One region of the Dickeya lacustris genome, then DNA from elsewhere that is predicted to be linked to it. Evidence: predicted binding sites of a transcription regulator. Region 1 holds the regulator's gene; each other region holds the start of a gene.
The links. Region 1 encodes PhoB, which activates phosphate uptake and scavenging genes when phosphate is short. Its sites were predicted from a motif close to CTGTCATAAAACTGNCNNAT; they were not measured.
Positions count from the first base shown of each region.

Region 1 (12,123 bases):
GGCCAAACAGCCGCGCCGGTATCACCCGGGTATTATTGAAGACCAGCAAATCGCCAGGCTGTAACTTATCCAACAGGTCTGTGAACACGCCATGAGAAACCGCTCCGGTTGGCCCATCCAACGACAACAGGCGGCAGCCGCTGCGCGTTGCCTGCGGGTAGCGGGCAATTAAAGACTCAGGCAATTCAAACGAAAAATCGGAAACACGCATGGCTATCCACTTAATTTTTGATACATGAAACAAAATAGGCGGCTTAGTCTAGAGCCCACCGGAGCTGGCTGCAAGAAATAAGCGGCACAGGCGTAAATGGCTGGGAGGCGCATTCCATTTCATCGACGCTCATCGGCTAAATACTGCCACCGCAAACAGCAACACGATTATACTGACGCGATACCTCATCCTCGCTAGCCAGAACAGGAATCACTGCCTGCCATGAATTTTCTTGCTCATCTGCATCTCGCCACGCTGGCGCAAAGCTCGTTAACCGGCAACTTGATGGCTGATTTTGTGCGAGGCAACCCGGAAGGCGTCTATTCGGCGGAGATTGTCTCCGGCATTCGATTACATCGGCGCATTGATACCCTGACAGATGGCCTGCCTGAAGTCCGTGCCGCCTGTCGTGATTTTAGCCCCGCCTATCGCCGCGTCGCACCGATAGCGCTGGATGTGCTGTGGGATCACTTTCTGGCCCGGCACTGGACGACGCTTGAGCCCGCCATCGCGCTTCAGCAGTTTGTTCACAATGTACAGCAGCACATTACGCCACACTTGCCACAGACGCCTGAGCGTTTTCGCCACCTCACCGAATATCTGTGGGCAGAGCGTTGGCTGGAGCGCTATGCCGAATTGGATTTTATTGGCAATGTTCTACACCGCATGTCGCTTCGTCGTCCGAAACTGGCGGCGCTTTCTGGATCATTTAGCGATATCGAACGAGGCTATCCTCAATTTGAAACATTATTCTGGCAGTTCTATCCTCGTATGATGCATCAGGCAAAAACAGGCCAGCTTGATGGCCGGGCTAACATGGCACCGTAAGCAACGTGGCGAAACGTCTCATCACCATGTTGTCTGCCTGGGAGGTTGCCTGCCAATGAAAAGAATCATCAATTGATTCGATAGACAAAAGCTATCTTATTGATTGGTCGCTTTCACTTTATTCACTGGCAGGCTGTACCTATACTTACGGCGTTTGTTACATACCTATTCTTCATTAACCGTTCTATAACAGGAGTAATTATGGTCCTGGTAACTCGTCCTGCCCCTGACTTCACTGCCGCTGCCGTACTGGGAAGCGGGGAAATCGTTGAGAACTTTAATCTGAAAAAGCACATCAACGGTAAACCGGCGGTGATCTTCTTCTGGCCGATGGACTTCACCTTCGTATGCCCGTCAGAGCTGATTGCGTTTGATCACCGCTATGAAGAGTTCCAAAAGCGCGGTGTTGAAGTGGTCGGCGTATCTTTTGACTCTGAGTTCGTACACAACGCCTGGCGTAAAACGCCTGTCGAACAAGGCGGCATCGGTGAAGTGAAGTACGCGATGGTTGCAGACATCAAACGTGAGATTCAGCAAGCCTATGGCATCGAACACCCGGATGCCGGTGTTGCGCTGCGCGGTTCGTTCCTGATTGATAAAAACGGTATCGTGCGTCATCAGGTGGTCAATGACCTGCCGCTGGGTCGTAACATCGACGAAATGCTGCGTATGGTTGATGCGCTGCAATTCCACGAAGAACATGGCGATGTCTGCCCGGCACAGTGGGAAAAAGGCAAAGCCGGTATGGGTGCTTCCCCGGATGGCGTAGCCAAATACCTGAAAGAAAACGCCAACAACCTGTAATCGTTGCAGCGTAGTAAAAAGCCAGTGGCTGATACCACTGGCTTTTTTTTATCGCTAACGGCATGACAACACCGTTAGCGAAGGGCCGAACGTATAACGCTATGCTCGCCGACGGCGCAGCGCATAACTCATCAGCAGCAAGACTATCCAACCGGCTCCTGCATACAGGGCGATGCGGGTATCAGGGAAATAGCCAATAAGGCCAATGATAAACAGCAAAAACACCACCCCGATTACAGCTGTCACCGTGCCGCCAGGCAGAGGAAATGCCAGCGCTTTCGCCTGCTCACGCCCTAATTGGCGGCGAAAGGCGATTTGTGAGCACAAAATCATTATCCATACCCACACTGTGGCGAACGTTGCCAGTGACGCGATGACCAGAAAGACATTCTCAGGCATCACGTAATTCAGGTATACCGCGACTAGCAAGGCCAGCACCATGACAAGCACCGTCACCCATGGCGTTCCTCGCTTTGACAGGCGGCTGAAGATTTTTGGGGCATGCCCTTGCTCCGCCATGCCGTGCAGCATTCGGCCAACGCCAAACACATCGCTATTGATAGCCGACAGTGACGCGGTGATCACCACAAAATTCAGTATGCCCGCTGCGGCAGTGATGCCCATATGCTGGAAAGTGAGCACGAACGGGCTGCCGTTAGTGCCCACTTGATTCCATGGGTAGATAGACATAATCACAAACAGCGTACCGACATAAAACACCAAAATACGCCACGGCACCGAATTGATGGCGTGCGGAATCGATTTATGCGGTTCTTTGGCTTCGCCTGCGGTAATACCGATTATCTCGACACCACCATAAGCAAACATCACCATCTGCAACGACAGGATCATGCCCATCACGCCGTTACTGAAAAAACCGCCGTTAGTCCATAAATTATGGATACCGGTAGGCTCGCCGCCGTTGCCAATCCCCCAGATGATGATGCCGACACCGGCAATAATCATCACCACAATAGTGGCGACTTTAAAAAACGACAGCCAGAACTCCAGCTCGCCAAACACTTTCACATTCATCAGGTTGATAGCGCCGATTATCAACACCACACTGAGCACCCACACCCAATGCGGCACAGCCGGGAACCAGACGCCCATATAAATACCGAAAGCGGTGACATCGGCAATCGCCACAATCAGCATTTCAAAACAGTACGTCCAGCCGGTAATGTAACCGGCAAGCGGGCCGAGATAATCTCGCGCATAGCGTGAAAACGAGCTGGCTTGTGGGTTGTTAACAGACATCTCCCCCAAGGCGCGCATGATGATATAAGCAAAAACGCCGCCAATCAGGTATGCCAGCAGTACGCTGGGGCCAGCCATCTGGATAGCGCTGGCCGAACCATAAAACAGCCCAGTACCAATAGCAGAACCCAGCGCAATAAAACGGATATGCCGCGTACTTAAGCCGCGCTTGAGACGGGAGTGTTGTTCCATAAATAAGCAACCCTGTTTTACAAACGAAAAAAACCACAGGCAGACGATGCCTGTGGTGAAAAGCGGTTACTCCGTCATCAATCAGGAGTGAGCGGTCACTTCCTGACGGGCGGAAAGACGATCATAAATCGCCACGACCAGCAGAATAACCAGTGACGGCGGCAACCAGGCCAACCCTTGCGCGCTCATCGGCAAACTTTGTGTCCAGGCTGGCAGCAGCGTTGCAAACGCCGATGACTTGATACCGTCAATCAGGCCAAACAGCAAGCTGACCAACATAACCGGCGCAATCACATGACTACTGTTATTCCACCAGCGACGAGTAAAGCTCAATAATACCAATACGATACACGGCGGATAAATGGCAGTCAGCACCGGGATAGAAAGCTGAATCAGATGGCTTAAACCAAGATTGGACACCACCATTGAAAACACGCCCAGAATAAACACCAACGCACGGTAAGAAAGCGGCAAATACTGAGCAAAAAACTCAGCACAGGCGCAAGTCAAACCTACCGCTGTTACCATGCATGCAATAAAGATAAGCAACGCCAGGAAACTACTGCCGAGCGTACCAAAGGTAAATTGTACATAGGCATGCAGAATTTCTGCGCCATTTTGCGCGCCCGGTACAAGCGAACCGCTGAAAGACCCGAGGTAGAACAGGCTCAGGTACACAAGTGTTAAGCCAACACCCGCAATCACCCCGGCCAAAATGGTGTAGCGCGTCAGTAAACCGGCATCGTTAACGCCACGAGAACGTGCCGCGTTCACAATCACAATGCCAAATACCAGTGCGCCCAGGGTATCCATGGTCAGATAACCGTTCACAAAACCGCTGGAAAACGGCACCTGCTGATAAGCATCGGTTGCCGGTGCCGATGTGCCTGCCGGCCATAGCACGGCAGCGATACCCAGCACGGTCAATGCCAGAATTTTTACCGGAGCCAGAATGTGGCCAACCGTATCAAGCAAACGTCCAGGATAGAGAGAAATCGCAATGACGATGGCAAAATAGATAAGGCTGTAGATAAGCAGCGGAGCGGCTCCCGCCCCCATCAGCGGCGCAATGCCGACTTCGAAGGAGACGGTTGCCGTGCGCGGTGTGGCAAACAGCGGGCCAACCGCCAGATAGCAGACCGTCGCCAGCAACACACCGGCTTTTTTGCCAATAGGGTTGCTGAGTGAATCAATCCCTCCGCCCACGCGCGCCAGCGCTATCACAGTCAATACCGGCAGACCTACGGCCGTAATCAAAAAGCCTAATGCCGCAATCCAGACATGCTCCCCGGCCTGTTGACCAACCATAGGCGGGAAAATGATGTTGCCAGCACCGACAAACAGGGCAAAGGTCATAAAGCCCAATGCCACGATATCTTTGGAAGTTAAACGATGACTCATAAGTATGTTGTTGTTGCCTGTAAAAATGGTGTTGCCGGTAAAACCGGGCGTCAAGCGGGCGCAACATAAAGTGCGCACGTGCGATGTGCAGGTTTATAGATGTGAGGATTTATTGCACAGCGTTAATGGGGGCTAAGTAAAACGTTTATAGCGATAAAAGGCAATACGAGATCGGTAAAGCAGAGCATTATTCTGATAAATGATAAATATTTGGTTTTATTGATTGATATTTTTATAACAAGCTATACATGATTTGTGCATAAACACGCTTTTTAGTGCGAAAGACATGCCACATAAAGCCGAATAGAACAACAATCAACCATATTAAAAACTTATCGAAATAAAAAACGCCGGTATGCGCAACCGGCGTTATAAAAAGTCTCTTATTTGCTGATGCGAGCAACTACCAAACCTGAGCAGCTATCTCTACCACACGCTGCAATTTGGCCCATTGCTCTTCTTCTGAAAGCGTATTGCCCTCTTCTGTTGACGCGAACCCGCACTGAGGACTCAGGCATAATTGATCAAGCGGGACATAACGCGACGCTTCGGCAATTCGATGTTTTACTGCATCAACCGATTCCAGCGCACCGGTTTTGGTCGTTATCAATCCCAGAACAACTTTTTGATGGCCCGGTTTAATAAAGCGTAATGGCTCGAATCCGCCGGCACGCTCGGTGTCATATTCCAAAAAGAAGGCATCCACATTCACATTACCGAACAGCGTTTCCGCTACGGGCTCATAGCCTCCTTCTGAAATCCAGGTGGAGCGGAAATTGCCCCGGCAGACATGCAGCCCCACCACCAAGTCATCAGGCTTGCCTTCGAGCGCTTTGTTCAACACGTTGGCATACGTCTCACGCAGAACATCAGGATCATCGCCACGCTCACGAATTTGGCGCTTCTGGTCTTCAGAGCACAAATAGGCCCATACGGTGTCATCCAGTTGCAGATAACGGCAGCCCGCATCATAAAAAGCGCGAATCGCATCGCGCCAGGTTTGCGCCAGGTCGTCAAAATAATCAGCTAAATCAGGATAAACCGTACTGTCTATCACTTTACGACCGCCGCGAAAATGCAGCACGCTCGGGCTTGGAATCGTCATTTTGGCTACCGCATCGCCGGAGATACTGTGCAGGAAACGGAAATCCTCCAGCATCGGGTGCTGTGGATTAAAGCTGATTTTCCCCGTCACCTTCACGCCACGTGCTTTAGTTTGCACCCCGGTAAACTGAATACCCTGTTCCGCTTCATAACGCTCAACGCCGTTGAGATTGTCAAAAAAATCAAAATGCCACCAGGCACGGCGAAACTCGCCATCCGTCACCAATTGCAGACCCGCAGCACGCTGTAGCGTAACTGCGCGTTGAATTTCGCTATCTTCTATTTGGCGCAGTGCCGCAGCATCGATTTCTGCCGCCTGAAACTGCAAACGGGCCTGCTTGATAGCAGCCGGACGCAACAAACTGCCGACGACATCGGCGCGAAACGGAGGAATGGCTTGAGTCATGCTGTGCTCCCTTGCTCGTCAGACGATGTGGCGGCGGGGCAACGAACGCCCGTTTCATCTGCGCCACTCATCATTTGATTTTTAAGTAAAATAGAATTGATTTCTAAGAGAAATAATTACGCCACTGAATTCTTTAGCCATCCAGACGGCTAATATGAGTGCATCGTGTCATGCGGGCGCAGTAACCACAATGGAAGAATTTTCACTACTGATGAAAATTCTTCACGTTGTAAGTCATCTGGTATGGTACTCAATCTGGGGCAGCATCCACTCGCCTGCAAAAATAACGAGCGACGCTCTGTTAAGAGGCGGGTACATCCATCAATGCCAATTGCTGGCGCACCTGCTCACGGGTGGATTCTGGCAGCGGTAAATACCCGTCCTGACTGACCAGCGCCTGCCCTTGCGGCGACAATACGCGATCGAGAAAAGCGGCCGTCAGTGGCTCCAGCGGCCTGCCGGGCACCTTATTGATGTAAATATAGAGATAACGGGTGTAGGGGTAACGCCCACTGCGGATCGTTTCCGCCGTGGGTAACACGTAGTCACCGGTCTCACCGTCAGCAAGCGGTACAACACGCACGCCACTGGCGCGAAAACCGATACTGGCATAGCCAATGGCATTCACTGACGCGGCCACGGCCTGTACCACGGAGGCCGACCCCGGCAATTCATTCACCTGCGATAAAAAATCCCCGCCACATAACGCCCGTTGCTTGAAAAATCCATAGGTGCCGGAGGCAGAGTTACGCCCATAACGCAGCAATGCACGCTGTTGCCAAACGCCCGTCAACCCCAGTTCATGCCAGCGTTGCAGCGCACTCCCCGCCCCACAGCGGCGCGTAATGGAAAAAATGGCGTCCAGTTGGCGCAGCGTCAGGCCCGGCAGCGGATTATCCTGATTTACCAGCACCACTAACGCATCCAGCGCGACAGGAACCGCCGTTGGCGGGTAGCCGTAATGCTGCTCAAATAGCGCGATTTCGCTACTCTTCATCGGCCGACTCATCGGGCCAAGCTGGGCCGCGCCCGCTGCCAGCGCGGTCGGTGCCGATGAGGAGCCCGCTGCCTGAATCTGCACATTAACGCCAGGATAGTGCTGCGTGAAATCGGCCGCCCAGAATGTCATCAGGTTTGCCAGTGTGTCAGACCCGGCGCTGGAGAGGTTGCCCGCGAGCATTGACGGCATGGCCGCAATGCCACACTGGCTGAACAGGCACAATAACAATGTGCATAAACGGCACAATAACGATGCGCATAAACGGCAGGTGAAAGTCATCGGCTATTTCCATTAGGAGACAACGGCTATTCTCGGCACAGCGGCAGTGACAATCAAGCCCTGCCGCTGACAAGCGCCGTTTTATCACTGTGGATTGAGCGCGTTTTGACTCAGCACCGAACGCACCAGCAACCGGTTTGGCAACGTGAATAAAAAGCGCGAGCCCGCCCCCTGCTCACTGATGATGTCGAGGCGAGAATCGTGATGGCTCAGTGCATGCTTAACGATAGCCAGCCCCAACCCACTGCCACCGGTTTGGCGCGAACGCGCCTTATCCACACGGTAAAAGCGCTCCGTCAGGCGCGGAATATGCTCTGGGGCAATGCCAGGCCCGTTATCGCTTACCTGAAACTCAGCGCCCTGTGGCGTTTGCTGCCAGCACACCTCAATACGCGTGCCCGGCGGGGTATGGTTCACCGCGTTATACACCAAATTAGATACCGCACTGCGCAACTGCTCTTCATTACCAAACACTTGCAGCTGTTCGTTTACACGAAACACAATTTCATGCCGTCCCTGACTGAGCGTTTCAGCCTCGCGCTTGAGCAAGCGCAGCATCAGGGGGATATCGACCTTTTCATTCAGATCAATTGACGACGCCGCTTCGATACGCGATAGCGTAAGCAACTGGCGCACCAGCCCATCCATACGGCGGGTTTGCTCTTGCATCGTATGCAGCGCTTTGGCTTGCAACGCGCCATCGAGCGATTCATCGCTCATCATTTCCAGATACCCCTGCAAGACGGTAAGCGGCGTTCGTAACTCATGGCTGACATTCGCAAAAAAATTACGCCGTGCGCCTTCCAATTGGTGCATCTGCGTCACATCGCGCGCTACCATCAGCAACTGCCCCTCAGAATAGGGCATCACACGAAACTCGACGTGGTGCGAATTTTTCAACGTTAAGGTGAGGGGGCGGCTAAAATCCTGTTGTTGCATGTACTGGGTAAATTCGGGATAACGCAGCAAATTAAGGATATTCTGGCCATTATCTTCCGGCCAACGAAACCCGAGCAGGTGCTGTGCCAGTCGATTACACCAAATGATACTGCCCTCTTCTGTGGTGATGACCACCGCATCGGGTAATGACTCAGCGCCACTGCGAAAACGTTTTATCAATAACGCCAGCTCCCGCCGCCGCCGCCGATTACGCAGTTGCATTTGGTAAAGACCATAAAAGAGTGGCTCCCAGCTCCAGCGACCTGGCGGCGGCGTCATGCTGCGATCCACCCATAACCAGTAGGACAAGCGCAATTGGTTATAAAAGTTCCAGCACAAGGCACACACCACCGAGGCCAGTAAAAACCAGGGTAGATAGCCGATAAACAGCCCTAACAACAGACCGGGAAAACAAAAAAAAGCCAGCTCCAGCGCCAGCTTTTTCCAGGATAAACGCTCTAGCACGACCGACGTTCTCCAGCAAAGACGCGACTAATAACGCGTTGAGAAACGGTATCCGGTACCCCGAACAGTTTGTACCATCTTGTCATGCCCGCTGGTTTCCAGCGCTTTGCGCAGACGGCGGATATGCACATCAACAGTACGATCTTCTACATACACGTTAGTGCCCCAAACGTGATTGAGCAACTGTTCACGGCTGTATACCCGTTCTGGATGTGTCATAAAAAAGTGCAGCAACTTGAACTCAGTTGGCCCCATGTCTAACGCATGTTCTGGCGTGGTCACTCGGTGCGAGGAAGGGTCAAGACTCAGCCCTCGCATTTCAATCACCTCTTCCACCGCCATAGGCGAAATGCGGCGCATGACGGCTTTGATGCGCGCGACGAGCTCCTTGGGAGAAAAAGGTTTGGTGATATAGTCATCCGCACCCACCTCCAGCCCACGCACTCTATCCTCTTCTTCACCACGTGCCGTCAGCATCATCACCGGAATATCGCGGGTCAATGCTTCACGTTTCATGTGCTTGATAAATTGCAGGCCAGAACCACCGGGTAGCATCCAATCGAGCAACACCAGTTCAGGGTACGGTTCGGTCAGCCGGGTGACGGCACTGTCATAATCCTCGGCTTCAACGGGCTGATAGCCGTTCTGCTCCAACACAAAGCACACCATCTCACGGATCGGCGCTTCATCCTCCACCACCAAAATACGTCTTGCCATATCAATCCTGCCGTTAATCGTCACGGTTAGCGTGCGGTGTGCATTATGCGTCAGTTTTATGACAGATTTATGAAAAATCCGGCCACATACTGCGCACGACTCTCGCCCGTTTCCCCGATGTAAAACATGGAAAGTCGCTCGCAAAGCGGGCAAATCCTCCCTATCCAAACAAGATATTAGGGGACACGGCCTAAACTGACTGCCTATAATCGCCGATGATAAAGACACGGCCTCTCGTGCGGTGTTTTCAGCCGCACCGAAAAAACCATGACGCCGTAACAACAATATCGTAACAACAATATTGTTACAGAAACTGTCGTAACGCCTTATTGCTCGCCGGTGTCGGTAGCAATTAAGGCGTGGTTTGTACTCACCTGCAGGGAGTCACATGCGAATTATTCATACGTCTGACTGGCATCTTGGTCAGTACTTTTACACCCGCAGCCGCGCAGCTGAACATCAGGCTTTTCTGCACTGGCTGGTTTGTCAGGTAGAAACGCATCAGGCCGACGCATTAATAGTAGCAGGCGATGTGTTCGATAACGGTACACCGCCCAGTTACGCCCGTGAGATGTATAACCAGTTCGTCGTGGCCCTTCAGCCTACCGGCTGTCAGTTGATTGTTACCGGCGGTAATCACGACTCCGTTGCTACGCTCAATGAATCCCGTTCGCTGCTCGCCTGTCTCAATACCCGGGTCATCGCCGGTTTTGATGGCGATATTGAAGAACACATTCTGGTGCTGAATAACCGCAACGGCGAACCCGGCGCGATTTTGTGCGCCATACCGTTTTTGCGCGCCCGCGAGCTTTTTACCAGTAAAGCCGGGCAATCCGGCGAGCAAAAGCAGCAAGCATTACAAGAGGCCATCGCCAGCCATTATCAAGCCTGTTATCAGCATGCCTGCACATTACGCACCACGCTTGGGGAACATCTGCCGATTGTTATGACCGGGCACCTCACGACCGTTGGCGTGGCTACCTCGGACTCGGTACGCGATATTTATATTGGTACGCTGGATGCGTTCCCGGCACAGGCGTTTCCCCCTGCCGATTATATTGCTCTTGGCCATATTCACCGGCCACAACGCGTGGCGCAATGTGAGCATATTCGTTACAGCGGTGCCCCTATCGCCCTCAGCTTTGATGAACTCAATCACGAAAAGTCTGTCTATCTGGTGCATTTTGACCAAGGGAAATTACAGGATGTCAGTACCCTGGTTATCCCCGCAGAACAGCCGATGCAACTGGTGAAGGGCAATCTGGCGGAAATCGAGCGTCGATTGGCCGGTTTTCGCGACTATCAGGGCGAGAAACCCGTCTGGCTGGATATCGAAATCACCACCCAGGATTACCTCAGCGACATGCAGCAACACATTCAATCGCTAACCGCCTCGCTGAATGTGGATGTCCTGCTGCTGCGCCGGGCGCGAGAACAACAGCAACAAATGCTGGTACAGCTCGACACCGAAACGCTCGATGAACTGCAACCGACCGAGGTTTTCGAGCGGCGGCTGGCGCAAGAAACGGAACTTGATGACGCGCGTCGGCAGCGGTTGCGCACCCTATTTGGCAAAATTGTGCGGGACGTCGATGAACAGCGTCAGGAGGCCGGTGCATGAAAATCCTCAGTTTGCGGCTGAAAAATCTCAACTCCCTGCAAGGCGAATGGAAAATCGATTTCACGCGCGAGCCTTTTGCCAGCAACAGTCTGTTTGCTATCACTGGCCCGACCGGAGCGGGAAAAACCACGTTACTCGACGCAATCTGCCTTGCGCTCTACCATCAAACGCCGCGTCTAAAAGTCAGCCCCAGCCAGAATGAACTGATGACGCGACACACGGCCGATTGTCTGGCTGAAGTCGAGTTTGAAGTCAAAAACGTTGCCTATCGCGCTTTTTGGAGTCAACGGCGCGCGCATAACAGCCCGGAGGGTAACTTGCAGCCGCCCAGAGTCGAACTGGCTTTGTGCGCCGATGGCAAAATCCTCACGGATAAGGTGAACGATAAGCTGGCGATGATCGATGATATCACCGGCCTGGATTTCGATCGCTTTACCAAATCGATGATGTTGTCACAAGGGCAGTTTGCCGCTTTTCTCAATGCCGATGCCAACCAGCGTGCCGAATTGCTTGAAGAGCTCACCGGCACAGATATTTATGGGCAAATATCCGAGCAGGTATTTGAAAAACACAAGCAGGCGCATATTCAGCTCGACACACTGAAAGCCAAAGTCGCCACGCTTGAGCTTCTCAGCGATGAACAGCGCCGCGCGCTTGAACAACAGCTGGATTTTATTCGCCAGCAAGAACACGCCTTGTCGCTGCAACGAGAGGAAATTCTGACCCATCAACGCTGGCACGATACCCTGCTACAACACCAGCAAACACAGCGACAGGTAAAACAACAGCGCGAAGCGTTTGAACAGTTACAGCGCCAGTCACAGACCCAAATCGAAAAATTGCGCCGCAGCGAGCCTGCTGAAAAACTGCGCCCGCAGCTCAACGAACGCGAGCGC
Region 1 covers NZ_CP114280.1:3,753,436-3,765,558, reverse strand. Annotated here, with positions in the region: gene queA (tRNA preQ1(34) S-adenosylmethionine ribosyltransferase-isomerase QueA) at 1-211, opposite strand, end outside; gene O1Q98_RS17020 (acyl carrier protein phosphodiesterase) at 434-1,039, shown strand; gene O1Q98_RS17015 (peroxiredoxin C) at 1,241-1,843, shown strand; gene proY (proline-specific permease ProY) at 1,943-3,295, opposite strand; gene brnQ (branched-chain amino acid transport system II carrier protein) at 3,377-4,696, opposite strand; gene O1Q98_RS17000 (cobalamin-independent methionine synthase II family protein) at 5,100-6,206, opposite strand; gene O1Q98_RS16995 (PstS family phosphate ABC transporter substrate-binding protein) at 6,508-7,485, opposite strand; gene phoR (phosphate regulon sensor histidine kinase PhoR) at 7,570-8,889, opposite strand; gene phoB (phosphate response regulator transcription factor PhoB) at 8,917-9,606, opposite strand; gene sbcD (exonuclease subunit SbcD) at 9,995-11,227, shown strand; gene O1Q98_RS16975 (AAA family ATPase) at 11,224-12,123, shown strand, end outside.

Region 2 (12,123 bases), 1.2 Mb from region 1:
GCCAACCGGCTGCTGGAAATATTTGGCGAACAGCGGGGCGAACACAAATAGCCCCCACATGCCGTAAACGATACTCGGGATCGCAGCCAGCAGCTCAATCGCCACCCCAAGCGGACGCTTCAGCCAGCCGGGTGCCAGTTCCGTCAGGAACAGCGCAATACCGAAACTGATGGGAATGGCGATAATCAAGGCAATAAGCGACGTCACCAGCGTGCCGTAAATCGGCACCAGTGCACCGAATTGCCCGGCAGGCGCATCCCACTCTTTGTTCCACAGGAAAGAAAAACCGAAGGTTTTGATGCTCGGCCAGGAGGCGAACATCAGTGAGACGATAATGCCGCCCAGCAGCAGTAACGTCAGCAGGGCCGCCAGTCTGACCAGCGCCCCAAAAAGGATATCGCCCTGTTTTCCCGGCGGGGTAATGGTTTTGCCTACAGGTATATCCGCTATAGTTGTTGGCTTATCGTCAGCCATACGTCTCTCTTCTTTCAGATAACGGCGTTTTTCAAATAACTGCGTCTTTCAGATAATCAGGCGGCGCTATCAACGTCGGAGGTGGATAGACCGATTGCGGTTTATCCACCTCAGGAGACTGACTCAACCGTTCCTGACCGACTACAATCAGTATAGTGCTTTACCGCTGCTGTCTTTGATCTGGGTTTTCCAGGCAGCGCGAACCTGAGCAACCACTTCTTTCGGTAAGGTGGCGTAATCCAGCGCTTTCGCCTGAGCATCACCTTTCGTGTAGGCCCAATCGAAGAACTTCAGCACTTCAGTGCCCTGCTCTGGTTTACTCTGCTCTTTATGCAGCAAAATGAAGGTGGTTGACGTGATAGGCCATGCGTCCGCGCCTTTCTGGTTAGTCAGGTCTTGTGCAAACGACTTGCTCCAGTCCACCCCTTTGGCCGCATTGCTAAAGGAGGCTTCCGTCGGGCTGACGGCTTTGCCATCGGCCGAGAGCAGCTTGGTGTACACCAGATTGTTCTGCTTGGCATAGGCGTATTCGACATAACCGATAGACCCCGGCAGACGCTGAACAAACGCAGCGATACCGTCGTTGCCTTTACCACCCAGACCGGTCGGCCAGTTAACGGTGTTACCCGCGCCAATCTTCTCTTTCCACTCGCTGTTCACTTTCGCCAGATAGCTGGTGAACACATAAGAGGTGCCTGAACCATCGGCGCGACGCACGACCGCGATATCCTGATCCGGCAGTTTTACCCCTGGGTTCAGTTTAGCGATGGCCGCATCGTTCCACTTTTTGATATTTCCCAGGTAGATATCACCCAGCGTTTTGCCATCCAGCGTCAGTTCACCGGCAGCCACACCCGGCAGGTTAACCGCCAGTACGATACCGCCAATCACGGTCGGGAACTGGAACAGGCCATCTTGCGCCAGCTTATCATCGGCCAGCGGAGCATCGGACGCGCCAAAATCGACGGTCTTGGCGGTAATTTGTTTCACGCCGCCGGAGGAGCCGATGCCCTGATAGTTCACTTTATTGCCGGTCTCTTTCTCATAAGAGTCTGCCCACTTGGCATAAACCGGAGCGGGGAATGTCGCACCTGCACCAGTGAGATTTGCTGCGGCGAAAGCAGAAACCGCCGTCAGAGAAAAACTTGCAGCAACGATACTGGCAACAGTGGTACGCATGAGTTTCATAATCCCTCCTGTGGGATACCTAGACGTGTAGACCCGGAGCTATTGTTTAATCGGTAGAGGTGTCATCCGCAGCGTGTGCGCGATCACAATGTCATTTGCTGGAAGAGAAAATAGGTCAATTCGGTGACAGTAAAATGTATGAAATATGACAGTTATGTGACAGGCACATTAGAAGCCGCTGGGGGTGTACTAACCTGTCAATAAGACAGAGGAAAAAGGCCGAGGGAACACCGTGATTTTCAAGATGCTATCAGAGCAATAAAAGCAGGCATTGAAATATTACCTTCCTTCTACCTTGAGGTTTTTTAAAAATCTATTTTTAATAAAACTCCTGGCTGGGCTTTCAAAAAAAACAAACGAAAGATGAGAAACAACCAGCGTCAGCAATATAAAAATCACACCATCAATTATTTTTTTTGAAAAACCCAACCCACTCATAGTCATTAGAATGGGATAATGTAATAGATAGGTTGAATAAGATACTCTTCCTAAAAAATCTCCAGCTTTATTTTCCAATAAAAAATTCCCATCAGGAACAAGAAAAACAAGCGAGAAAAAAACCAGAGAAATTGCAATTAAAATACCTGGCTCATTCCATATTGCATGTAAATAACCCGTGTAGCTGAAAAAAATCATCGGAAAAAGCAAAGGAATCACAGCAAGGGAGCATAAGAAATACTTGCTTTTGTACTTCTCAGGAACAGACCATTTCTTATACAAAACCCCGAACAAGAGACCAACCACAAAACAAGCATACACCTGTAATATTGATAGCCTAAAAAACAGGCCAAACACAGTGCCTTCATGAATTTTCGGATTAGGAAAAAAAACATAAAAACCTAAAAGGGCGATGGGGAATAGCATTATTCCCATCCCCAGTTTCTTGGTCAAAAACCAAAAAAAAGCAAAAGCAGCATAAAATTGTATTTCAGGTGGAATTGTCCACATGACTTTTACACCAGATAACAAGAGTAAATTTGAAATTAATGATGAGAGATCGGCTATCGGATAAAGGAAATGGACAAACTCAGAAGGAAAGATAATATTTCCAAAAAAAGAAACGAATACAACAAGAAAGAACAAAGGAATAACCCGGGCAATTCTTGCAACACAAAAACCCACCAAGTTTTGTGTATTCGGAACTTTATCCAGATAAAGAAAAGACATTAAAAATGAACTTAGCAAGAAGAATAGCATTACGCCAAGCTGGCCTGCACCATTACCTAGCACGCCCCCGAGAATCTTAGACTCGTTGCTATAATGACTAACAATAACAATCAAAACAGCTACACCACGTATAGTATTTAAGCGTCGAATTTCCATTTTCTTAACTCGTACTAAGGTTTCTAACGCGGGCTAAGTGTAACACCCCTGCGTATGTTAACTTAAAAAAAGAAAAGCCCTGATAGATTAAATCAGGGCTTTTTTATGCCAGGCGAAGAATCACGCTCTTCGCTCAGTCACCGGCAAACCTTACTCCACCGTTACCGATTTCGCCAGGTTACGCGGCTGGTCAACATCGGTGCCTTTAATCAGCGCCACATAGTAAGAGAGCAGTTGTAGCGGCACCGTGTAGAAAATAGGCGCGATGAACTCTTCAACATGCGGCAACTGGATGATTTTCATCATCTCGCTGTCAGACGTGAACCCGGCCTGCTCGTCAGCGAACACATAGATTTCACCGCCGCGCGCACGCACTTCTTCGATGTTGGATTTCAGTTTTTCCAGCAAATCGTTATTAGGCGCGACCACAACGACTGGCATATCGGCATCAATCAGCGCCAGCGGGCCGTGTTTCAGTTCACCTGCGGCATACGCTTCTGCGTGGATGTAGGAAATCTCTTTGAGCTTAAGCGCGCCTTCCATCGCAATCGGGTACTGATCGCCACGGCCGAGGAACAACGCGTGGTGTTTATCAGAGAAGCCTTCCGCCAGCGATTCGATAAGCTTGTCTTGCGACAGCATCTGTTCGATACGGGCGGGCAACGCCTGCAGCGCCTGCACGATTTCACGCTCAACCTCTGCCGCCATCCCGCGCAAACGGCCAATACGCGCCACCAACATCAACAGCACCGTCAGTTGGGTCGTAAAAGCCTTGGTGGAAGCAACACCGATTTCAGCCCCGGCGCGGGTCATCAGCGCCCAGTCTGATTCACGCACCAGCGAGGAGCCCGCCACATTGCAAATCGCCAGCGAACCGAGATACCCCAGCTCTTTTGACAAACGCAACGCTGCCAGCGTGTCAGCCGTTTCACCGGATTGCGATAAGGTGATCATCAGGCTGTTTTCACGCACCGCCGGTTTGCGATAACGGAATTCGGAGGCGATTTCCACATCGCAAGGAATACCCGCCAGCGACTCAAACCAGTAGCGCGACACCATGCCTGCATTGTATGACGTACCGCAGGCAATAATCTGTATATGTCGCACCGTTGCCAGCAGCGCCTCGGCCTTAGGCCCCAGTTCTGAGAGATGAATTTCACCGTGGCTAAAGCGCCCTTCGAGCGTGTTTTTGATGGCCAGCGGCTGCTCGAAAATCTCTTTTTGCATGTAGTGACGGTAGGCCCCTTTATCGCCAGCGTCATACTGCACGTTTGATTCTATCTCTTCGCGCTGCACCTCTTTACCGTGACGATCGACGATGCGTACCGTGCGGCGGGTAACTTCTGCGATATCGCCTTCTTCAAGGAAGATAAAACGGCGCGTTACCGGCAACAGCGCCAGCTGGTCAGAGGCGATAAAGTTCTCCCCGACGCCCCGGCCAATCACCAGTGGGCTGCCGGAACGGGCGGCAACCAATACGCTGGGGTCGCGGCTATCAAGCAGCACCATACCGTAAGCACCGCGCAATTGCGCAATAACACGCTGCACCACGTCATGCAGTGAGCCGCCCTGCTGTTGCTCCCAATGCACCAAATGGGCAACGACTTCGGTGTCGGTTGCAGAGGTAAACTGATACCCACGCGACACCATCAATTCACGTAATGGTTCGTGATTCTCGATAATGCCGTTATGCACCACGGTAATATGGCCAGACACATGCGGGTGCGCATTATGCTCGGACGGTTCACCGTGCGTTGCCCAGCGGGTATGCGCAATCCCGGTGCCGCCGGTCAGCGGGTGTTCTTCCATCGCCTGCGCCAGCACCTGCACTTTGCCCAGACGACGCAGGCGTGAAACCTGACCATCGTGACCGACAACCGCCAGACCGGCAGAGTCGTAACCCCGGTATTCAAGGCGGCGCAGCCCTTCCAGCAGGATTTCAGCTATATCTCGTTGCGCGACAGCGCCAACAATTCCACACATCGGTTGTATTCCTGTAAACGTGACATATTGTGTCACCGCGATGTCTTTAGACCTGATTATTCCGGTTGATTCCGGGTTCCCCGAGCCGTTGTAGAAAGCGGGGTTTTATTATGTTTTGGTCTGGCCTCAACGGTAATAAGCCCAGACCAAACGTTATCATCATCAGCCCGAGAAGCGCGCTAACCGTGACGGGCCTGCGCGCCTCGGGCATAAGACGGTTACTTTTTCTTCACCGGACGTTTCCAGCCCGCAATGTGCGTCTGTTTCACGCGGCTTATCACCAGTTCATTTTCACCAACATGACGGGTGACGGTAGTCCCCGCGCCGATGGTCGCGCCACGGCCAATCGTCACCGGTGCAACCAGTTGGCTATCCGACCCGACAAACACATCATCGCCAATCACGGTTTGGTGTTTGTTGGCACCGTCATAGTTACAGGTGATCGTGCCCGCGCCGATATTCACGCCGGAGCCAATGTGCGCATCACCAAGATAGGTCAGATGCCCCGCTTTCGAACCTTTACCCAAGCGCGCCTTTTTCATTTCGACGAAGTTGCCCACATGCGCCTCTTCTTCCAGCACAGCGCCTGGGCGCAGACGGGCAAACGGGCCGATGGTGCAGCGCGCTTCCAGCACCGCATCTTCAACAACCGAGTAGGGGCTCAATTCACAGCCATCGCCAATGTCGCTGTTTTTGATGATGCACCCTGCGCCAATCTTAACCCGGTTGCCGAGCGTGACCCGGCCTTCCAGAATCACATTGGCATCAATGGTCACATCAAGGCCGTGTACCAGTTCACCGCGCAGGTCAAAGCGGGCCGGATCCATCAGCATGACGCCTGCCAGCAGCAGCCGTTCAGCCTGTTCGCGCTGAAAAGTGCGCTCCAGCGTCGCCAGTTGCAGGCGGTTATTCACCCCTTCGACTTCACTCAGCGCCGATGGCTGCACCGCCACCACGCGGTTTCCTTCCTGAGCGGCCATGGCAATAATGTCCGTCAGATAGTATTCACGCTGTGCATTATGGTTATTGAGCTGGCCTAACCAGCGTTTCAGGTCACGGCCACCGGCGACTAAAATTCCAGTGTTGATTTCTGTAATGGTGCGCTGCTGCTCGCTGGCATCTTTATGCTCAACAATCCCGACCACCTCGCCATTATCCCGCACAATGCGGCCATAGCCGGTTGGATCGGGCAAATTGACAGTCAACAGGCCAATGCCACCCTGCGGTTTCGCGGCAACCAGGCGCTGTAACGTCTCTGATGAAATCAGCGGAACATCGCCGTAAAGAATCAGGATGTCTTCGTTGTCGTCAAAATCATCCGCCGCCTGCTGCACCGCATGGCCGGTGCCCAATTGTTCAGCCTGCAACACCCAGTGCAACGAGGCATCGGTCAGCGTCTGGCGAATCAGCTCCGCGCCATGTCCATAAACCAGATGAATGCGCTCGGCACCCACGTTTAGCGCAGCATCAATCACGTGTTGGACAATCGGTTTTCCTGCCAGAGGGTGAAGCACTTTAGGAAGGCTGGAATACATGCGGGTTCCCTTGCCAGCGGCAAGAATAACCACACTCATTGAACTGTTAGACATAGGCATCCTGACTAAAAACGGAATGGAGCCCCGCACGCGAGGGCGAACGAAAGTAAACCTGTTATCGCACCGGATTACTACATATTTTTCAGCGAAAAATGGCCGCTAAACGCCATTCCTGGGTGAAAAAACCTAGGGTGAGAGTGTATCCAATACAGCAAGGTTTGGGTAATCAGAAACCGTCTGGAAGCCCGCTTTTCAGCAACATTTCTACGGTGAATTTAAATCACATCTTATGCGCGTGGCTGTTCGGTTTGTGAAGCATGCAAAAGAAACAGTGTTTCATTTTTTGACATAATGCCGTGTTCAATAACAAAGAATAATGGAGAAAACATGAAATATGCTGTTTCGGGGCTACTCACTGTCGCCCTTAATTCAATGTTACTTCTGGGGCCCAATACGGCGTTTTCTGCCACACAAGATGCCGCACCTGTCTGGCGTAGCATCGCTTTTGGTCAATCCACCGACGTCAATTTTGCTACCAACGTTCTGCCTGAAAAAGTCGGCGTCAACACCGTCACCATTAACGGTAAAAAACTCACCACAACCGATAAGGCTGACCTGTCACAACCCGTCACGATTGAAAGCCGGGGCGGTAAAATTGCCAATACCCATGATGGCTTGACCTTTTTCTATACCGAACTCCCGGCAAAAGCGAATTTCGTGCTACAGGCAGACGTAACGGTAGACCACTTCGGCCCGGAAACCGATGCCAAACCAAATGCACAGGAAGGTGCCGGTTTGCTGGTGCGCGATATTCTCGGTGTGCCGCGTCAGGAGCCGTTAAAAGAGGGCTATGAAGAATTTCCAGCGGCATCCAACATGGTGATGAACGCCATCATGACGCAGGATAAAAAATCGGGCACCGATGTTAAGATGCAGTTGATTAGCCGTGATGGCGTCACCCAACCCTGGGGCAACACCAACGCCAAAATCACTCGCACCAGCTATCAGGAAAAGATCAATCTGCAACAAACACCCACCTTTCGCCTGAAGCTTGAGCGTACTGATGAAGGGTTTATTACCTCGTATGCGCCTAAAGGCAGCGATCAGTGGGTGAGTAAAAGCGTCGAGGGTGCCGATGTCGTTACTCGTCAGGATAAAGAGAACTATTATGTGGGGTTCTTCGCTTCGCGTAATGCCAAAATCACCATCAGTAATGCCAGCCTGACCACCAGCCCGGCGAATACCAAGGTTTCTGCACCGTTCAAAGCCGAAAGTTACGCGCCGCTATTACAGATAGCGTCCTCAGCGGTGTCTGCCAGCGATAGCTATCAGATTCAGGCGCGAGCGAACTACAACGGCACTATCGAAGTATTTCAGGATGGCAAATCATTAGGTAAACCCCAGCAGTTACGGGCAGGGAATGATTTATCACTCACGACCAAATTGCTCAAACCTAAGTCAGACATCAAATTGGTGTACACCCCGACAGAGGGTGACGACAAAACCGCCAAAGAAACGTCATTCAGCGTAGAAAAAATCACGCTGGCGGATGCGAAAAATCTGTATGTTTCACCCGAAGGGAAAGCCAGTAATAACGGCAGTAAAACCGCGCCGCTGGATATCAAAACAGCAATCAGTGCGCTGCAACCTGGCGGCACGTTATGGCTGATGGACGGTGATTACAGCGCTACAACCATTCCCGTTTCTGCCAGTGGTAACGCCAAGGGTATTAAAACCCTGACGCTGGCAGGCAAAAAAGCCGTGTTTCATGGCCTGCAACTTAACGCCAACTACTGGAAAGTGAAAGGCGTTGAAGTTACAGAAAAAAGCTTCCGCATTGAAGGCAGCCACAACGTGATTGAGCGAGTGCTGGCGCATCACTGTGATAACACCGGCATTCAGGTGTCGTCTAATGAGAATGTTGGCCGACCGCTATGGGCCAGCCACAACCTGATCCTCAATTCCGAATCGCACAGCAATCAGGATGCCAGTAAAAAGGATGCCGATGGTTTTGCCGTGAAAATGCGGGTAGGGGAAGGCAACGTGATCCGTGGTGCCTATTCACATGACAACATCGATGATGGTTTCGACCTGTTCAATAAAATCGAAGATGGCCCGAATGGCGTTGTGGTGATCGAGAATTCGATTTCGGTCAACAACACCAGTAACGGTTTCAAATTAGGTGGCGAAGGCCAACCGGTCGCTCATCAGGTGAAAAACAGCATCGCTATCGGCAACCACATGGATGGCTTCACCGATAACTTCAACCCTGGTGCGATACAGGTGTACAACAATATCGCGCTGGATAACGTACGCTTTAACTTCATTTTCCGCCCAAGCCCTTACTATGGCCCGGAAAAACAGGGCGTGTTCAAAAATAACGTCTCGCTGCGTACCAAACCCGGCCAATACGACGATGCGATAGTCGGCCGGGCTGATGACAGTAACTACTTCATCAAAGGCAACCGCTCAGTCAACAGCCAGGGTAAAACCATGACCCTCGCAAACTATAAATCGGTCGTGGTGCCTGCGGTATTTAGCCGTGATGACAAAGGCAACCTGCAACTGGGTGACTTTTTGAAGAAGAAATAACACACCGATATCAGGGAAGACAGCCCGCCTTGTTGCCATCAACGGCAATCAGGCGGGCCGATAAAAAAAGCCAGCTGAAATCAGCTGGCTTTTTTCTTGCGGTATTGCGCTATCGGCACCCTATGGGGCGAGCGCGCTCACCGTTGCATCTGTTACATCGCTTTTTTGGTCAGCTCAATGACGCGCAATTTAGCAATCGCCTTCGCCAAATCAGCAGAGGCTTGAGCGTAATCCACATCGCCATGCGAGTTGTGAATATTCGACTCAGCTTTACGCTTGGCTTCCAACGCTCGCGCTTCATCAAGATCCTGCCCACGAATGGCGGTATCGGACAACACTGTTACCATGTTCGGCTGCACCTCAAGGATGCCGCCGGACAGATAGATGTACTCTTCATCACCGTGCTGTTTAACAATGCGCACCATACCAGGCTTAATGGCCGTGAGCAGGGGGGCGTGACCGGGATAAATCCCCAGCTCGCCTTCGCTACCGGTTACCTGGATTTTCTGTACCAGACCGGAAAACATCGCCTGTTCCGCACTAACGACATCCAGATGGTAAGTCATAGCAGCCATATCACCCTCCTATCAAGGCGTTACAGTTTCTTGGCTTTTTCCACGACTTCGTCAATGGAACCTACCATGTAGAACGCCTGTTCTGGAATATGGTCGAACTCGCCTTCCATAATGCCTTTGAAACCACGGATGGTTTCTTTCAGCGGCACATATTTACCCGGAGAACCGGTGAAGACTTCGGCCACAAAGAACGGCTGAGACAGGAAGCGCTGGATTTTACGCGCACGGGATACGACCAGTTTGTCTTCTTCAGACAGCTCATCCATACCCAGAATCGCGATGATGTCCTTCAGTTCCTGGTAGCGTTGCAGAATCGACTGCACGCCACGCGCCACATCATAGTGTTCCTGACCGACGATCAGCGGATCGAGCTGACGGCTGGTGGAATCCAGCGGGTCAACCGCCGGGTAGATACCCAGTGATGCAATCTGACGGCTCAGTGTTACCGTTGAGTCCAAGTGGGCGAAGGTGGTCGCCGGTGACGGGTCAGTCAAGTCATCCGCTGGCACGTAAACGGCCTGGATAGAGGTGATTGAACCGGTCTTGGTGGAGGTAATACGCTCCTGCAACACACCCATCTCTTCAGCCAGCGTCGGCTGATAACCTACCGCAGACGGCATACGGCCCAGCAGCGCGGATACTTCGGTGCCCGCCAGAGTGTAACGGTAGATGTTATCGACGAACAGCAGTACGTCACGGCCTTCATCACGGAATTTTTCCGCCATGGTCAGACCGGTCAGCGCCACGCGCAGGCGGCTGCCCGGCGGCTCGTTCATCTGGCCATACACCAGTGATACTTTGTCGATAACGTTGGAGTCGGTCATTTCGTGGTAGAAGTCGTTACCTTCACGGGTACGCTCACCCACGCCTGCAAACACGGAGTAACCGGAGTGCTCGATCGCGATATTACGGATAAGCTCCATCATGTTTACGGTTTTACCTACGCCCGCACCACCGAACAGACCGACTTTACCGCCTTTGGCGAACGGACAAATCAGGTCGATAACCTTGATACCGGTTTCCAGCAGTTCCTGGGAGTTAGACAGTTCTTCGTACGTCGGAGCCGCACGGTGAATCGCCCAGCGCTCTTCTTCGCCAATCGGCCCTTTCATGTCGACCGGCTCACCCAGTACGTTCATGATACGACCCAGCGTAGCCTTACCAACCGGAACTTCGATCGGATGAGCCAGGTTGGTAACTTTTAAACCACGACGCAGACCGTCGGAAGAACCCATTGCAATACAACGAACCAAGCCGCCGCCTAACTGCTGCTGTACTTCCAGCACCAGTTTCTCAGCCCCGTTCTCTACCTCAAGCGCATCGTACACATTCGGTACGGCATCCTGAGGGAACTCGACGTCCACCACGGCGCCGATTACCTGGATAATCTTTCCAGTAGCCATCTTGAATCCTCTACGTAATTCGACAATACGTAATTCGTAAAACCTGATTTAAACCGCGGAGGCTCCCGATACGATTTCGGTGAGTTCCTGAGTGATGCTTGCCTGACGAGCCTTGTTGTAAACCAACTGCAACTCTTTAATCAGGTTGCCGCCGTTATCTGTCGCGGCCTTCATCGCTACCATTCGCGCGGCCTGTTCACTGGCCAGGTTTTCTACGACGCCCTGATAAACCTGAGACTCCACATAGCGGCGCAACAGGGTATCCAGTAGCGACTTAGGATCGGGTTCATACAGGTAATCCCAGGATTTCTTCGTCAGTTCGCCTTCTTCTGCCGGAGGCAGCGGCAGCAACTGAACAACTTGCGGCACCTGAGACATGGTATTGATGAACTTGTTGCTCACCACGTACAGTTTGTCCAGACGACCTTCGTCGTAGGCCTGTAACATGACTTTTACCGGCCCGATCAACTCGGACAATGAAGGGTTATCCCCCATACCAGTAACCTGAGCAACAATGTTTGCGCCTACAGAACCGAAGAAAGAAACGCCTTTGGAACCAATCATCGCCAAATCGATTTCGGCGCCTTTTTCGTTCCAGGCTTTCATATCAGCCAGCAGCTTCTTGAACAGGTTGATGTTCAGGCCGCCGCACAGGCCACGGTCGGTAGACACCACCAGATACCCGACGCGCTTAACGTCACGCTCTTCCAGGTACGGGTGTTTATATTCCAGATTCCCTAACGCAAGGTGACCAATCACTTTGCGTATGGTTTCCGCATAAGGACGGCTGGCCGCCATACGATCCTGCGATTTACGCATTTTGGAAGCGGCGACCATTTCCATCGCTTTGGTGATCTTCTGCGTGTTCTGGACGCTTCCGATCTTACTACGTATCTCTTTTGCGCCGGCCATCTTAGCTTCTCCTCAATGCCTAGCGGCCTGCCTTACGGCAGGCCACAGGGCGTTACCAGGACTGGGTTGCCTTAAAGGTATCGAGGATAGCTTTGAATTTACCCTCGATCTCATCGTTATAAGCACCCGTCTGGTCGA
Region 2 covers NZ_CP114280.1:2,563,511-2,575,633, reverse strand. Annotated here, with positions in the region: gene pstC (phosphate ABC transporter permease PstC) at 1-474, opposite strand, end outside; gene pstS (phosphate ABC transporter substrate-binding protein PstS) at 622-1,662, opposite strand; gene O1Q98_RS11665 (acyltransferase family protein) at 1,942-2,985, opposite strand; gene glmS (glutamine--fructose-6-phosphate transaminase (isomerizing)) at 3,136-4,968, opposite strand; gene glmU (bifunctional UDP-N-acetylglucosamine diphosphorylase/glucosamine-1-phosphate N-acetyltransferase GlmU) at 5,187-6,557, opposite strand; gene pelX (pectate disaccharide-lyase PelX) at 6,891-9,095, shown strand; gene O1Q98_RS11645 (F0F1 ATP synthase subunit epsilon) at 9,248-9,670, opposite strand; gene atpD (F0F1 ATP synthase subunit beta) at 9,691-11,073, opposite strand; gene atpG (F0F1 ATP synthase subunit gamma) at 11,122-11,985, opposite strand; gene atpA (F0F1 ATP synthase subunit alpha) at 12,038-12,123, opposite strand, start outside.
Region 2: pstS (phosphate ABC transporter substrate-binding protein PstS) is a predicted target of PhoB. The motif match lies at 1,806-1,825, and genes of this name have one in related genera.

Region 3 (8,584 bases), 590 kb from region 1:
CCCCCTCGACACGCGCCTGTACAAAAAACGCAATGTCGTGGAGCGTTGCTTTGCGATACTTAAAGAAAATCGCCGTATTGCCACCCGCTCGGAGAAAACGGCCAGAAACTACCTGAGTATGCTAAAACTGGGAGCGATCAGGTTATTTTTAAAGCGGTTGTTAAGTTAAGGGACACAGCCTAGAGGAGTTACTGCCGGTGCAGAATGACTATTCAGGACATGATGTCGATTAGAACAGACATAAATATGACGAAACGGTAAAGTCCAATAAAAAATATTGTTGTTTTTATGTTGCGAAAGGCATTTGATTTCTTTTTATTAATTAATAACCGGGCGGGAATGCTATGTGTGTAATTATTTTCTCATTCTATTATTTTTAAATTTTATTATTTTTAAATATATGCCCATGTCAACGGTCATGCCGTTGCTGGCGTGAACAGGAAATAAAAAATACCGTGCGGATGTACGGGTAATTATTTCGCAGGGGGATTACCTGGCATTTAAATAGCCAGGTAAGCACACAGAAAAGAGGACGCCGAAGGATTAAGCAGAAAGAATTAATCAGTGGAAAAACGCGGGATGGGCACCACTCACGGCATCTGCGATAGCGTGGGTTAATTGCGCTAATGCCTGCGGTGCAATGATAAACGGCGGCATCAGGTAAATCAGTTTACCAAAGGGGCGAATCCACACTCCCCGTTCAACAAAGAACCGTTGCAGGTTTGCCATATTGACGGGGCGACGGGTTTCCACCACGCCGATCGCACCCAACACCCGCACATCGGCAACCGCCGGTGCGTCCCTGAGCGGCAGCAACGCCTGACGCAGTTGCCCTTCGATGGCCGCCACCTGCGCCTGCCAGTGATTTTCGGCCAGCAGCGTCAGGCTGGCGTGGGCCACGGCGCATGCCAGCGGGTTGCCCATAAAGGTCGGGCCGTGCATAAAACAACCGGCTTCGCCGTTGCTGATGGTCTCGGCGACGGCACGGGTGGTCAGGGTGGCAGACAGTGTCATGTAGCCGCCGGTCAGCGCTTTGCCGAGACACAGAATATCTGGCGTGACATCGGCGTGTTCACAGGCAAACAGACGCCCGGTGCGGCCAAAGCCGGTGGCGATTTCATCGGCGATCAGCAAGATGCCATGTTTATCGCATAACTGGCGAACTTGTCGCAGGTACTCAGGGTGATAAAAACGCATACCGCCTGCGCCCTGCACAATGGGCTCCAGAATGACGGCGGCAATCTCATGCTGATGCTGTTGCAGCAGGGTGCTGAACGCTGCGATATCGTCTTGTTGCCACGGCTGGTCAAACCCGCCTTGCGGCGCAGCGGCAAACAGATGCGGCGGCAGATAGCCCTGATAAAGGCTGTGCATCGAGTTGTCCGGGTCGCACACCGACATCGCGCCAAAGGTGTCGCCATGATAGCCGTGGCGCAGCGTCAGGAAACGCTGACGACGTTCCCCGCGCGCCTGCCAGTATTGCAACGCCATCTTCATCGCCACTTCGACCGCCACCGAGCCGGAATCAGCCAAAAACACACACTCCAGTGCCGCTGGCGTTATCGCCACTAACTGGCGGCACAGCGCCACCGCCGCCGGGTGGGTGATGCCGCCAAACATCACATGCGACATTTGCGCCAGTTGTGTTTGCAGCGCCTGATTCAGGCGCGGGTGATTGTAGCCGTGGATCGCCGCCCACCAGGACGACATGCCATCGACCAGTTGACGCCCATCAGCCAGCTGTAACTGGCAGCCGCTGGCAGCGACAACCGGATAACAGGGCAGTGGTTGTGTCATTGAGGTATAGGGGTGCCAGATGTGGCGTCGGTCGAAATCCAGGTCATCCTGCGTCATGATGTTGTCAACCAAATCAATGTCAATTTGGTTGACAGTATACCCACATAAATTACACTGGCGAGACTTTTTCACCCGGAGCAATGATGATGACTGAACGTGTAAACTGGACCCTGGAGCAGGCTCAGGCCCTGTTTGATAAGCCTTTTTTGGAGCTGATGTTTGAAGCGCAACAGGTGCATCGTCAGCATTTTGATCCGCGTCAGGTGCAGGTCAGCACGCTGTTATCGATTAAAACCGGTGCCTGCCCGGAAGACTGCAAATACTGCCCGCAAAGCGCCCGTTACCGCACCGGCATTGAAACTGAACGCCTGATGCAGGTTGAACAGGTGCTGGATTCGGCACGGCAGGCCAAAGCCGCCGGTTCGACCCGATTCTGTATGGGGGCGGCGTGGAAAAACCCGCACGAGCGCGATATGCCGTATCTGGAAGAGATGGTGCGTGGCGTGAAAGAGCTGGGCATGGAAACCTGCATGACGCTGGGCACGCTGCATGGCGATCAGGCCCAGCGGCTGGCGGCGGCGGGGCTCGACTTTTATAACCACAATCTGGATACCTCGCCGGAATTCTACGGCAACATCATCACCACCCGGACTTATCAAGAGCGGCTCGATACGCTCGATAAGGTGCGCGGTGCGGGCATCAAAGTCTGCTCCGGCGGCATTGTCGGGCTGGGGGAGACGGTGCGTGACCGCGCTGGCCTGCTGGTGCAACTGGCGAACCTGCCGACGCCGCCGGAGAGTGTCCCCATCAATATGCTGGTGAAAGTAAAAGGCACGCCGCTGGCGGAAAATGACGATGTGGATGCGTTTGATTTTATCCGCACTATCGCCGTGGCGCGCATCATGATGCCGAGCTCGCATGTGCGTTTGTCTGCCGGTCGCGAGCAGATGAGCGAACAGACGCAGGCGATGTGCTTTATGGCGGGCGCTAACTCGATTTTCTACGGCTGTAAATTGCTGACCACCCCAAACCCGAAAGAAGACAAGGATGTGCAGCTATTTCGCAAGCTTGGCCTGAATCCGCAACAAACCCAAACCGAGTACGGCGACAACCAACAGCAGCAGCACTTAACCGAGCAATTGTTGCATGCCGATACCGAGCACTATTACAACGCGGCGGTATAAATGAGCTGGCAGCAACGGATTGATGATGCGCTGGCGCAGCGGCGGGCGCAAGACGCCTACCGGGTGCGCCTGCCCAATCAGGGCGGCAGTACCCGCTGGCTGATGCGTGAGTCGCATCGCTACCTCAATTACGCCTCCAACGACTATTTGGGATTGAGCCAACACCCGGCGATAGTCTCGGCCTGGCAGCAGGGGGCGGCGCGTTATGGCGTGGGCAGCGGCGGCTCCGGGCATGTGACCGGTTATAGCGAGGCACACGCCGCGCTGGAGCAGCAACTGGCGGACTGGCTCGGTTACGATAGCGCACTGCTGATGATTTCCGGTTTCGCTGCGAATCAGGCGGTGGTGTTGGCTTTATTGGGCGAGCACGACCGCATTCTGGCCGATCGCCTAAGCCATGCCTCGTTGCTGGAGGCCGCCAGCCTGTCACCGGCGAGCTTACGCCGCTTTCAGCATAACCAGCCGGAATCGTTGCAATCATTGCTGCAAAAACCGGTGAGCGGACAGACGCTGGTGGTGACAGAGGGGGTCTTTAGTATGGATGGCGACAGTGCGCCGTTGGCGGCGCTGGCGCAGCACTGCCGTGACCACCACAGTTGGCTGATGGTGGATGATGCGCACGGCATCGGCGTGACTGGCGCACAAGGGCGCGGCAGTGCGTGGCGGCAGGGGGTGAAACCGGACGTGCTGGTCGTCACCTTTGGTAAAGCGTTTGGCGTCAGCGGGGCGGCCATTCTGTGCAGCGAGTCCGTTGCGGCGTATCTGGTGCAGTTTGCCCGCCACCTTATCTACAGCACGGCGATGCCACCCGCGCAGGCCACGGCACTGAGTGCGGCACTGGCGATCATTCAGGGGGACGAGGGCGATGCGCGGCGGGCGTTACTGGCGCAGCATATCCAGCGCTTTCGCGCCGGCATCGGCACGCTGGCGCTGCAATCGCCTGCGTCAGCCAGCCCGATTCAGCCACTTATCGTCGGCGACAATCGCCGGGCAATCTGGCTGGCGCAGCATCTGCGTGAGCAGGGCATCTGGGTGACGGCGATGCGTCCGCCGACGGTTCCGCCGGGTACGGCGCGCTTGCGCATTACCTTAACGGCGGCGCATCAGCCGGAGGATATCGACCGTTTACTGGAGGCGTTACCATGGCGCTGAGTGAACCTGTAACCGCCCATAAGCGCGCCATCGCCCGTGCGTTTGGCCGGGCGGCCAAACAGTATGACCAGTTTGCCGCGCTGCAACGCGACAGCGGGGAGCAACTCGTGGCGATGGTGGCGGCGAATGCCGGGCTGAATGTGCTGGATGCCGGTTGTGGCACCGGCTATTTCAGCGCACGCTGGCAAAGCATGGGGAAACGGGTGACGGCGCTGGATTTGTCCGGCGAGATGTTGGCGGTGGCGAAAGCGCAAGGCGCTGCTTGCACGTATCTGCACGGTGATATCGAGCAGTTACCGCTGGCGGATGGCTGCATGGATATCAGCTTCAGCAACATGGTGATGCAGTGGTGCGATGATTTCGCCCACGCCCTTGACGAACTCTACCGCGTTACCCGGCCAGGCGGCGTGATTGCGCTGTGTACCCTGGCGCAAGGCACGCTTGCCGAGCTTGATAGCGCCTGGCAGCAACTGGATGGCTCGCGGCGCATCAACGCCTTTTTACCCGCGCAAACCATTACCGCGCTGTGCCAGCGTTACCGCGCGCAGGTGCAACTGTGCCCTGTAACCTGTTATTTCCCGGACGTGTTAAGCCTGATGCGCTCGGTGAAAGGCGTCGGGGCGAGCTGGCTGCATGCCGGGCGAGCGCCGGGCAGCCTGAGCCGCCGCCAACTGGCAGCGCTGGAGGGGCGCTATCCGCGCCACCCGCAGGGCTATCCACTGACTTATCAACGTGTTTTTGGAGTGATTTATCGTGACTAAACGCTGGTTTGTGACAGGGACTGACACCGAAGTGGGAAAAACGATAGCCAGCGTGGCGCTGTTACAGGCTGCTGGCCGCGCCGGTTTTCGTAGCGCAGGGTATAAACCCGTCGCCTCCGGGTGCGACATGACGGCGCAAGGGCTTCGTAACAGCGATGCGCTGGCATTACAGGCCAATAGCCGCGTGGCGTTGCCTTATGATGCCGTCAATCCATTGGCGTTTCTGGAGCCGACCTCGCCGCATATTGTGAGTGCGGCGGAAAACCGTCCCATCGATTTTTCCACCCTCAGTCAGGGCTTGCATACGCTAGGCGCGCAGGCTGATTGGGTGTTGGTTGAAGGGGCAGGCGGCTGGTTTACGCCGCTCTCCTCGCAGCACACCTTTGCCGACTGGGTGGTGATGGAGCGCTTGCCGGTTATTTTGGTGGTTGGCATTAAGCTTGGCTGCATTAACCATGCCATGCTGACGGCGTTGGCGGTGCGCCAGGCTGGGCTGGCGCTGGTCGGGTGGATTGCCAATGATGTGGTGATGCCCGGGCCGCACCATCAGGCCTATTTACAGACGCTGCAAGCGCGCCTTGGCGCGCCGATGCTCGGTGAAATACCGCACCTTGCCGCGCCGATGCAGCAGAATCTGGGGGCTTACTTAAATATTGCTTTACTGAGTGACTAACCGGTGAGGTGACACCCGAGAGCGGGACGCTGATTTCCGCTCTTTCTGATTGAAATTGATAGTGAAAACCAACTTGAAAAACCCGTTGAATCTTTGCGTCGCGCCATATCGCCATGCGGTACGTCCGCGCCGTGTCGTCGTTTTTTTTATAATAAACCGGAGCTCAACGCAGTAAATTTTGTTGAAGAGGGCCGTTTTCGCCCGCTGACGCCAAATCGGTGACATCGCGCCGAGACAGGGCACACGGGCGCTTGTGGGAGTTATCCACCATTTCTGTGGATAACCGTGTGTATTAGAGTTAGAAAACGTGCGCTAACCGAGAGCTGGCGCGGCTTTCGCCCGGTTTGATGCTAATCTCCGCTTTTTTCATATTTTCTTTAAAATCAATCAAATAATTAAAATCAAGTCACTTTTGTGGCAATTGGCGTGCGCACGGGCGTCCTGGCTGACTGGTCAGCGCAGAGAATTTGAGAAAGAGAATTTCTGGGGATAATTATCCGATTTTTTGCTGGATACCAATGCCGGTCTATGCTAGTCAAAAAAGCATGACGCGATGTCAACCGCATGGTTAAGAATGGCTTGATGCTGTCTTTATATCCAGTATTATGTTCCACACTGCATCGCCGTATTTCATGCTATTTTTTCTGTCAGCCGTTTACATCGTGAGTCGAACGTTCAATGAGTAAAGTGTTCACATTGCATTCCGCGTTTCAGCCCGCAGGCGACCAGCCTGAGGCCATTCGGCGGTTGAAAGAGGGGCTGGAGGATGGGCTGGCGCACCAAACGTTGCTGGGCGTCACCGGTTCGGGCAAAACCTTTACTATCGCCAACGTGATTGCCGATTTGAACCGGCCAACCATGGTGCTGGCGCCCAATAAAACGCTGGCCGCGCAGTTATACGGCGAAATGAAGGCGTTTTTCCCGGACAACGCGGTGGAGTATTTCGTCTCTTATTACGACTACTATCAGCCTGAAGCGTATGTGCCAAGTTCAGATACCTTTATTGAAAAAGACGCGTCGGTGAACGAACATATCGAGCAGATGCGTTTGTCGGCCACGAAAGCGCTGCTGGAGCGGCGTGATGTGGTGGTGGTGGCGTCGGTCTCCGCCATCTATGGCCTCGGCGACCCGGACTTGTATCTGAAGATGATGCTGCATTTGACGCAAGGCATGCTGATTGACCAGCGCGCTATCTTGCGTCGGCTCGCCGAATTGCAGTATTCCCGTAACGATCAGGCGTTTACGCGCGGTACGTTTCGCGTGCGCGGCGAAGTCATCGATATTTTCCCTGCCGAATCTGATGAAATCGCATTGCGCGTCGAGCTGTTTGACGAAGAGGTCGAGCGCCTGTCGCTGTTTGACCCGCTGACCGGCCACATCATACAAACACTGCCGCGTTACACCATCTACCCGAAAACCCACTATGTGACGCCGCGTGAGCGCATTTTGCAGGCCATGGAGGAGATAAAGGTCGAGCTGGCGCAGCGCCGTGAAGTGCTGCTGGCGAACAATAAACTGCTGGAAGAGCAGCGGTTGATGCAGCGCACCACCTTCGATCTGGAAATGATGAATGAGCTGGGGTACTGCTCCGGTATCGAAAACTACTCGCGCTTTTTATCTGGCCGTGGGCCGGGTGAGCCGCCGCCAACCTTGTTTGACTATTTGCCCGCTGATGGTCTGCTGGTGATTGACGAATCGCATGTCACGATCCCGCAGTTAGGCGGCATGTATCGCGGCGATCGGGCGCGCAAGGAAACGCTGGTGGAGTATGGTTTTCGCTTGCCGTCGGCGCTGGATAACCGGCCAATGAAGTTTGAAGAGTTCGAAGCATTAGCGCCGCAAACCATCTATGTGTCGGCCACGCCGGGCAAATATGAGCTGGAGAAATCCGGCGGTGAGATTATTGATCAGGTGGTGCGGCCGACCGGCCTGCTCGACCCGGAAGTGGAAGTCCGCCCGGTGGGGACGCAGGTGGATGATTTGCTGTCGGAAATTCGCAAGCGCGTTGCCGTCAACGAGCGCGTGCTGGTCACGACGCTGACCAAACGCATGGCGGAAGATTTAACCGACTACCTGGAAGAGCATGGCGAGCGCGTGCGCTACCTGCATTCGGATATCGACACCGTCGAACGCGTTGAAATCATTCGCGATTTGCGTTTGGGTGAGTTTGACGTGCTGGTGGGGATCAACCTGCTGCGTGAAGGGTTGGATATGCCAGAGGTGTCGCTGGTGGCGATTCTGGATGCGGACAAAGAGGGCTTTTTGCGCTCCGAGCGCTCGCTTATTCAGACCATTGGCCGCGCGGCGCGTAACCTGAATGGCCGTGCGATTTTGTATGGCGATAAAATCACGCCATCGATGGCGCGCGCCATTGAGGAAACCGAGCGGCGGCGAGAGAAACAGCAAGCGTATAACGAAAAACATGGCATTGTGCCGCAGGGGTTGAATAAGAAAATTGACGATATTCTGCAACTGGGCCAGCCCAATGCAGGCAAAGGTAAAAGCAAAGGGAGAGGCAAAAAAGCCGTGTCGGAGGCGGCGGCTTATCAGGCGCTGTCACCCAAGGCGCTGGAGCAGAAAATCCGCGAGCTGGAAAGCCAGATGCTGTCACATGCGCAGAATCTGGAGTTTGAAGAGGCCGCCCGCTTGCGCGATGACATCCACGCGCTGCGCGAGCAGTTTATTGCGTTATCGTAGTCGTCGTGAAAGCGACCACCGCATCGCCGTCGTTTCGCTTCGGCTGGCGTTGCGGCAGAGGTGTTACGACAGAGGTGTTACGACAGAGGTGTTACGGCAGTGATGTTACGGCAAATTCAACCTGTCGCTGCGATGATGGCCGATATCGCACAGGCTGATATCGGCGTTGCCTGTTTACGGTATTTTTACGTTCTTTATCTGCCACTATTTTTTTATCCTCTTTTGCGCGATGGCGGTCTGTTTTCCCGCACCGTTGGTGCGGTATTTTTTCAAGAATAGCGCGAAGTTATTTTCCGCCTGCATTTTTCTATGTGGCATTT
Region 3 covers NZ_CP114280.1:4,349,264-4,357,847, forward strand. Annotated here, with positions in the region: partial or broken gene O1Q98_RS19675 (IS5 family transposase) at 1-169, shown strand, start outside; gene bioA (adenosylmethionine--8-amino-7-oxononanoate transaminase) at 562-1,854, opposite strand; gene bioB (biotin synthase BioB) at 1,944-2,981, shown strand; gene bioF (8-amino-7-oxononanoate synthase) at 2,982-4,133, shown strand; gene bioC (malonyl-ACP O-methyltransferase BioC) at 4,124-4,894, shown strand; gene bioD (dethiobiotin synthase) at 4,887-5,567, shown strand; gene uvrB (excinuclease ABC subunit UvrB) at 6,246-8,264, shown strand.
Region 3: uvrB (excinuclease ABC subunit UvrB) is a predicted target of PhoB. The motif match lies at 5,969-5,988, and genes of this name have one in related genera.